One region of the Lysobacter auxotrophicus genome, then DNA from elsewhere that is predicted to be linked to it. Evidence: predicted binding sites of a transcription regulator. Region 1 holds the regulator's gene; the other holds the start of a gene.
The links. Region 1 encodes FliA, which starts transcription of late flagellar genes. Its sites were predicted from a motif close to TAAAGTTTNNCNNNCNNNGGCCGATAA; they were not measured.
Positions count from the first base shown of each region.

Region 1 (4,185 bases):
GCGAAAGCGGGCTTCCGACCTTCGGCGTGACGCCTGCTCTTGTAGCCCGGGTAAGCGAAGCGCACCCGGGATTCGCGGCTCCGGAGACGTTGCCCCGGGTGCGGCCCATGGCCTTACCCGGGCTACAACTGCCGTGGAGGTCGGACGTCACCTCAAAGCCCCAGCGACGACAACAACTCGTTCGCGTCGTCCTGCGTCGCCGGCGTGGGATCGACGCCCGCGACCGACGGGCCGAAGCCGCGGTTGTTGTGGTTCAGGTGGATCGGCGTCGCTTCGCCGTCGGTCATCTCGCCCAGGCCCGCATGCACCGCGCGGACGAGTTCGACGACGCGGCGGATGATCTGGCCCGTCAGATCCTGATAACCCTGCGCCGCGGTCATTTCCGACATGCGCGAGCGGATCGCGGCGATGGTCGCGGCCTGTTCCTCGGTGGAGGCATCCGGTAGCGTGCCCAGCAGCACGCCGCATTCCTGGATCAGGTCGAGCGTGCGATGGCTCGCGTCCTCGCTCACGTGCACCACGTGTTCCAGGCGCGCGCAGGCTTCCGGCAGCGAGGCGTTCGGCGACGCGGCGCCGTTGCCCAGCGCGGTGTCGAGTTCGCGCGCGAGCTTCGCCAGGCCCTGCACCAGCGGCTGGCTGCGCCACTGGATCAGTGCGTCGACGTTGCTGCGCCAGCCGGCGAGGTCGTCGTGTTCCAGCGCCCACAACGCGGCATGCAGGCGTCCGATGACGGCCTGCCGGTCCTCGCCGAGCGCCTTCTCGCAGGAGGGCGAGTCGATCACGCAGCCGCTCCCAGGCGCTCGAACACCTTGTTGAGCTTGTCTTCCAGCGTCGCGGCGGTGAACGGCTTGATGACGTAGCCGTTCACGCCGGCCTGCGCGGCTTCGATGATCTGCTCGCGCTTGGCCTCGGCGGTGACCATCAGCACCGGGATCTTCGACAGCGATGCGTCGGCGCGGATCGCCTTGAGCAGGTCGATGCCCGGCATGCCCGGCATGTTCCAGTCGGTGACCACCAGGTCGTACGGCGCCTTCTTCAGCTCGGCCAGCGCGGTCACGCCATCGTCGGCCTCGGCGGTGTTGAAGAAGCCCAGGTCGTTGAGCAGGTTCTTGACGATGCGGCGCATGGTCGAGAAGTCGTCGACGATGAGGATGCGGATGTTCTTGTCCATGTGGGCTTGCTCTGGTGCGAAAGGGTGGTCGGGCGGTGAACTCCCTCCCCTGCGTGCAGGGGAGGGTTGGGGAGGGGGGAAGTGCACAGCGCGGTTACATCCGGCGTAGTGCTCTGTGCCCGGCGCTTCGCGCCGCGTACCCCCTCCCAACCTCCCCCTGCGAGCAGGGGGAGGAGCAGAATCAAAAGCGGTCAATAACCATCGTCGTCATCATCGTTCTGCGAGCCGCGCCATTCGCCCAGACGCGAGCGCAGTCGCAGCATCGCCTGGCCGTGGATCTGGCAGACGCGCGATTCGGAGACGTTGAGCACCGCGCCGATCTCGCGCAGGTTCAGTTCCTGCTCGTAGTACAGCGACAGCACCAGCTGTTCGCGCTCGGGGAGGTTGCCGATGGCCGCGCCGAGCGCTTGCTTGAAGGCGACCTGCTCGAACTCGCGCGCGGGCGTCGCGCCGGCGTGGTGCGCCAGGTGCGGCTCGCCGTCGTGTTCGTCGACGTGCGCTTCCAGGCTGATCAGCTGGCCGCGCGCGGCGTCCTCGAGCATGCGGTGGTATTCGTCGAGCGGTACCTGCAGGGCGACGGCGACTTCCTGCGCGGTCGCGGCACGACCGGTGCGCTGTTCGACCTCGCGCGTCGCCGCGACCACGTCGCGATAACGCCGATGCACCGAGCGCGGCACCCAGTCGCCACGGCGGATTTCGTCGATCATCGCGCCGCGGATGCGGATGGACGCATACGTCTCGAACGCGGCGCCCTGGTCGGCCTGGAAATTCCGCGCCGCGTCGATCAGGCCGAGCATGCCGGCCTGGATGAGGTCGTCGATCTCGACGCTCGCGGGAAGGCGTGCGGCGAGGTGGTGCGCGATGCGGCGCACCAGTTCGCCGTGTTTCTCGACGATCTCCGTCGCGTTGCCGTGGTCGGCCGCGCGCTGGGTCGCCTTGTACTGCTGGGCGGCGGCGTTCATGCGACGGCGCTCCTCAACGGGTCGTTGGTGCTGGCGGCGTTCGCGCCGTGGGCGACGAGGCGTTCCATGAAGAACTCCACGCCGCCGCGCGGGCCGAGCGGCGACTGCCAGCTGCCGGCGCGACGTGCGATGTCGCGGAAGGCCAGCGCCGACGGGCAGCCCGGGAAGGCTTCGACGACGGCTTCCTGGCGCTGGATCGCGCGGCGCAGCCATTCGTCGCGCGGCACCGCGCCGAGGTAATGCAGGGTGACGTCGAGGAAGCGCGCGCTGACGCGTTCGAGCTTCTCGAACAGCTGCTTGCCCTCGATCGCGTTGTTGACCTGGTTGGCCAGCACCTGCACGCGGGTGACGCCGCGCTCGCGGCTGAGCACCTTGATCAGCGCGTAGGCGTCGGTGACCGAGGCCGGTTCGTCGCACACCACCACGATCACGTCCTGCGCGGCCTGGCAGAAGGTCAGCACGCTGTCGGAGATGCCGGCGGCGTTGTCCACCACCATCGCGTCCAGCGGCAGGTCCAGCTGGCAGAACGCGTGCACCAGGCCGATGTGCTGCTGCGGGAGCAGTTCGGTCATGTGGCGCTTGCCCGACGCGGCCGGGACGACCCACAGGCCGCGCGGGCCTTCCAGCAGCGTGTCCTGCAGTTCGCAGCGGCCGGCGAAGACGTCGGCGAGCGTGAACTGCGGCGACAGGCCGAGCATCACGTCGACGTTGGCCAGGCCCAGGTCGGTGTCCAGCAGCAGCGTGCGCTGGCCGGCGTGGACCAGCGCCATGGCGAGGTTCACCGACACCGAGGTCTTGCCGACGCCGCCCTTGCCGCTGGCGACCGCGATCACCCGGACGGGCGCGCGCGCGCTTCCGGTGGCGGCGGGAGTGGCGTTGAGATCAGCTGGCGAATGCATGTCGGTCCTCGGTGGGGAGGGTCACGGGGCGGGGCTTGAGTTGCGAAAGTTCGAGAGACCCGAGGGGGTTATCGGCAGCACGTCGCACTTTCTCGAGGGTCGAAACCAGACGGGTTGCGTCGGCGGCGGCGATGTCGGTCGGGACGGCCTGCCCGTCGGTCGTGTAGGCCAGGCTCAGGCCCTGCTGGACCAGCACCGACAGGGGCGAACCCAGGCGGCCGGTCTCGTCCAGCTTGGTCAGCACCACGCCTTCCGGCGAGGCCGGGCGGTAGCGGCGGACCACTTCGCCCAGGTCGTGGGCGTTGGTGTTGGCCGGCAGCACGAGCAGGCTGCGCACGCGCTTGGCGGCGCGCAGCCAGAGGATCTGGCCGAGCAGGGCGCGGTCGCGCAGGCCATGGCCGGCGGTATCGACCAGCACCAGCGGGTAGTCGGCGAGCTGGTCGAGCGCGTCGTTCAGCGCCTCCGGACCGGCGGCCTCGCACACGGTCACGCCGAGGCGGCGGCCGAGGATGTGCAGCTGTTCGGTCGCGCCGGGGCGCTCAGTGTCGGTGGTGACCAGGGCGACGTCCCGCGCGCGGTGGCGCTGGGCGAAACGCGCGGCGAGCTTGGCGGCGGTGGTCGTCTTGCCGGCGCCGGTCGGCCCGACCAGCGCGATCACGCCGCCGTCGTCGATGGGCTCGTGGCGGGCGACGGAAATCGCACGCGCCAGTTCTTCCAGCATCGGCTCGCGGACCTGGGCCGGGTCGAGTCGGGCGTCGATGCGGCCGGCGATCGTCTGCGCCAGATTTTCGTCGCAGCCGTAACCGACCAGCATGTCGAACGCGGCGGCACGCGCCGGCGAGCCGCGCAGGCGTTCGACGGTGAGCTGGCCGAGCTCGCGCTCGATCAGCGCACGCATCGTCGCCAGTTCGTCGCGCATGGCGATGAAGGCCGGATCGCGGTTTTCGGGGACGGCGTGGAGGTGGGTGGTGCTCGGCGCCATGTTGGCGCCAGACGCGTTGTCGCTGGCGTTTGCGACGGCGTTGGACGTCGCGGCGCCTTGAGCCCCTCTCCCCGCGGGAGAGGGGTTGGGGTGAGGGGCAACGAAGTGGTTGCGTCCCAGATCGAGGAAAGAGGGAGAACCCTCGGCGGCAGCGAGATCCTCGACTGCAAT
Region 1 is NZ_AP027041.1:3,422,578-3,426,762, reverse strand. Features, by position in the region: gene LA521A_RS15580 (protein phosphatase CheZ) at 153-782, opposite strand; gene cheY (chemotaxis response regulator CheY) at 779-1,171, opposite strand; gene LA521A_RS15570 (RNA polymerase sigma factor FliA) at 1,363-2,133, opposite strand; gene LA521A_RS15565 (MinD/ParA family protein) at 2,130-3,032, opposite strand; gene LA521A_RS15560 (AAA family ATPase) at 3,016-4,185, opposite strand, start outside.

Region 2 (4,185 bases), 1.4 Mb from region 1:
GCGCAGCGATGGCGTGTTCCAGATCGGCGTCGCCGTGGGCGATCGTCCGGAAGGCCCGTTCGTGCCGCAGCCCGAGGCCATCGTAGGCAGCTATTCGATCGACCCGGCGGTGTTCACCGACGAGGACGGCGAGAGCTACATGTACTTCGGCGGCCTGTGGGGCGGGCAGCTGCAGAAATACCGCGACAACGTGCGCAGCGACGCGCACGTCGAACCGGGCGACGACGAGCCCGCGCTCGGCCCGAAGATCGCGCGCCTGCGCGGCGACATGCTGGAGTTCGCCGAGGCGCCGCGCGAAGTGGTGATCCTCGATGAAGACGGCCAGCCGCTGAAGGCCGGCGACCACGAGCGCCGTTTCTTCGAGGCCTCATGGGTGCACAAGTTCGGCGGGAAGTACTACTTCTCGTACTCGACCGGCAACACGCATCTGCTGTGCTACGCCGTCGGCGACAGCCCGTACGGGCCGTTCACCTACCAGGGGCCGATCCTGACGCCGGTGGTGGGCTGGACCACGCACCATTCCATCGTCGAGTTCGAACGGCAGTGGTTTTTGTTCTACCACGACTCGATCCTGTCAGGCGGCGTGACGCACCTGCGTTCGATCAAGGTGACGCCGCTGCATCACGATGCCGACGGCCGCATCCGCGTGATCCACCCGTACACCGAGCGGCACGATGGCGCATGACGTCGCGACGGCGCGGCTCGAACCCGGCCCGCTGCTGACGCTGGGCTTCGGCGCGATGTCGGTCGACGTCGCGCCGCACGCGGGCGGACGCATCGCGCAAATCCGCGTCGACGGCGTCGAACAGCTCGCCGGTTTCAGCGACGACAACGCGTCGATGCTCGCGTGGGGGTCGTACCCGATGATCCCGTGGGCCGGACGCGTGCGTCGTGGCGAGTTCTCGTTCGAGGGCGAACGGCACCGGTTGCCGATCACGCTCGGCGCGCACGCGATCCACGGCGTCGGTTTCGCGCTGCCGTGGCAAGTGGATGCGCAATCGCCGCAGCACATCGAGCTGTCGCTCGCCTTGCCGCAGGACGGGCGCTGGCCGTTCGGCGGCGTCGCGCGGCAACGCATCGAACTCCAATCGCGCGGTCTGCGCATGACGATGTCGGCGACCGCCGGCGATCGCGCGATGCCGGCGGAACTGGGCTGGCACCCGTGGTTCCTCAAGCCCGACCGCGTCGAGTTCGCGCCGCGCGCGTGGTACCCGCGCGATGGCGACGGCATGGCGACGCGGCCGCTCGCGCCGCCACCGCCGGGCCCGTGGGACGATTGTTTCCTGAACGATGCGCCCATCGTCCTGCATCGCGGTGCGCAGCGCGTCACGCTCACCTCCGACTGCACGCATTGGGTCGTCTACGACATGCCGGCGCACGCGACGTGCGCGGAGCCGCAGAGCGGCCCGCCGGATGCGTTCAACCTCGAACCGCGCGTGCTCGCGCCAGGCGAGACGCTGGAGCGCTGGTTCGCGATGGCGTGGTGACGCTTCGGTTCCCTTCCTGCTCGCAGTCGCCGACTCCCTCCCCTGCGTGCAGGGGAGGGTTGGGGAGGGGTGTAAGCTGCGGAGCAGCGAGCGAACCTGTGTGGGCAGCCGGCGCTACGCGCCGCGTACCCCCTCCCAACCTCCCCCTGCAGGCAGGGGGAGGAGCTAAAACGCACCGCGCTGGATGAAAGCAGAGACCTTCGTCACGCGATGAAACACCCAACTCAATCTTCCGCATGAGAAGCCGTTAACCCAATCGTGTCTCGGGGCGGCTCATGTTCATCATCATCGGTTTCATCGTCGTAATCGGCAGCGTGCTGGGCGGCTTCGTGCTCTCGCACGGCCAGATCGGCGCGTTGTGGCAGCCCTATGAGCTGCTGATCATCGGCGGCGCCGCGGCGGGCGCGTTCCTGGTCGCCAATCCGCTGAAGGTGGTGAAGGCCTGCCTGGGCGGCATCCCGCGCCTGCTCAAGGGCTCGCACTACAAGAAGTCCGATTACGTCGACATCCTCGCCATGCTCTACGACGTGCTGATGAAGGCGCGTCGCGAGGGCATGATGGCGATCGAGCGCGACGTCGACGAACCTGCGTCCAGCGAGCTGTTCCAGAAGTACCCCAAGCTGCTGGCCGACAAGCGCCTGATGGAGTTCACCACCGACTGCCTGCGCCTGATGGTCAGCGGCAATTTCGAGGCGCACGAACTCGAACAGGTGCTCGACATCGAGCTGGAAACGCATTCGAAGGAAGCCGGCGAACCCGCGCACGCGCTGCAGGTGCTGGCCGACTCGCTGCCGGGCTTCGGCATCGTCGCGGCGGTGCTGGGCATCGTGATCACGATGGCGTCCATCGGCGGCGAGGCGGCGGAGATCGGCCACCACGTCGCCGCGGCGCTGGTCGGCACTTTCCTGGGCATCCTGCTGGGTTACGGCTTCGTCGGCCCGCTCGCGGCGGCCATGCACCACCACGCGCAGGAAGAAGCCAAAGCCTTCGAGATCATCAAGATGGCGCTGGTGTCGAGCCTGCGCGGTTACGCGCCGAGCGTGGCGGTGGAATTCGCGCGCAAGCTGCTGTTCTCCGACATGCGCCCGGCATTCTCCGACCTGGACGCGCACCTGCGCGGCAAGCGCTGACATGGCCGCCAATCGCGAGAAGCCGGTGATCATCCTCCGGCCGATCAAGCGCGTGGCCGGCGGGCACCACGGCGGCGCGTGGAAGGTCGCGTACGCGGACTTCGTGACCGCGATGATGGCGTTCTTCCTGGTGATGTGGATCGTCGGCATCACCGACAAGCAGCAGCGCGCCGCGATCTCCGAATACTTCAAGAACCCCAGCGCCGTCGTCGGCAAATCGCTCAAGCCCGCGCCGGGCGCGAACGGCCCGGGCGGCGCGGCCGATCGCCTGATCCCGACCACGAGCGCGGTCGCCGTCGCCGGCGGACACGGCGCGGAATTCGGCGCGCGCGAGCCGATGAAGATCTCGGCCAAACAGGCCAAGGACGTCGCGCGCGAGGAAGAAAAGCGCCGGCTGGACGAACTCAAGCGCACGCTGGAGGAAGCCGTGCAGCGCAGCCAGGCGCTGGCGCCGTTCAAGGACCAGCTGCTGATCGACCTCACGCCCGAAGGCCTGCGCATCCAGATCGTCGACCGCCTCAACCGGCCGATGTTCGACACCGCGAGTGCGCGCCTGAAGGACTACGCGCACTCGCTGCTGGGCGAGATGGGCGGGCTGCTCAACGACGGCCACCACCGCATCGCGCTGAGCGGCCACACCGACGAGGTGCCGTACCACTCGGCGATCGGCTACGGCAACTGGGAGCTGTCGGCCGAACGCGCCAACGCCGCGCGGCGCGCGCTGGTCGAAGGCGGACTCGAAGAAGACCGCATCTCGCGCGTGGTCGGCCTCGCCGCATCGGTACCGTTCGACAAGAACGATCCGCGCTCGCCGGTGAACCGCCGGATCAGCATCGTCGTGCAGAACCCCGAGGCGGACGTGATGACGCCCGCCGACAGCCTGCCGGGCCAGCTCCCGGACAGCGCCGCGCCGGCGCCGGGCGCGATGCCGGACGTCGGGCCGGGCCGGATGGCGCGTGCGCAGGGCGAACCCGAACAGGGCCACGGCTGACGCCTTTGCACTGGACGGTGCCTCGCCTTGCCGGTACGGTCGGCAGACTTTCGACCGGGGGTAAGGGAATGCTCAGGCACGTCGCGTCACGGCAGTTCGTCTTCACGCTGGTGCTGGCCATCGCCGCCGCCATGCCCGCCATCGCCAACGAAACGCATCCGAACCTGGACGCCGCGGCGATCCTCGACCAGCAGCGCCAGATCCGCGTGGAAGTGGAGCAGCGCAGCGGTCGCTACAAGGACATGCCGTCGGCCGAGCGCACGACCCTGCTGCGCGAGCAGGACAAGGTGTTCACGCTGCTGCGCGACCGCAGCGCGATCACCGACCTGCCCGAAGCCGATCGCATCGTCGTGTTCAATTCGCTCGAATCGATCTCGGCGATCGTCAACCGCGCGCCGGAAGAAAAGCTGGTGTGCGAGCGCACGCGCAAGATCGGCAGCAACCGCACCGAGACGGTGTGCATGACCGCCTCTGAGCGCCGCGCACGCCGCGAAGCCGATGCCAAGGCGCTGGGCGACCGCAACGCGGCCTGCCTGAAGTCCAACTCGGACTGCATCTGACGCATTCGTCGGCCCGC
Region 2 is NZ_AP027041.1:630,823-635,007, forward strand. Features, by position in the region: gene LA521A_RS02680 (glycoside hydrolase family 43 protein) at 1-685, shown strand, start outside; gene LA521A_RS02685 (aldose epimerase family protein) at 675-1,487, shown strand; gene motA (flagellar motor stator protein MotA) at 1,763-2,617, shown strand; gene motB (flagellar motor protein MotB) at 2,619-3,608, shown strand; gene LA521A_RS02700 (hypothetical protein) at 3,677-4,168, shown strand.
Region 2: a site for FliA is predicted at 1,712-1,738, ahead of motA (flagellar motor stator protein MotA). Genes of this name have one in related genera too.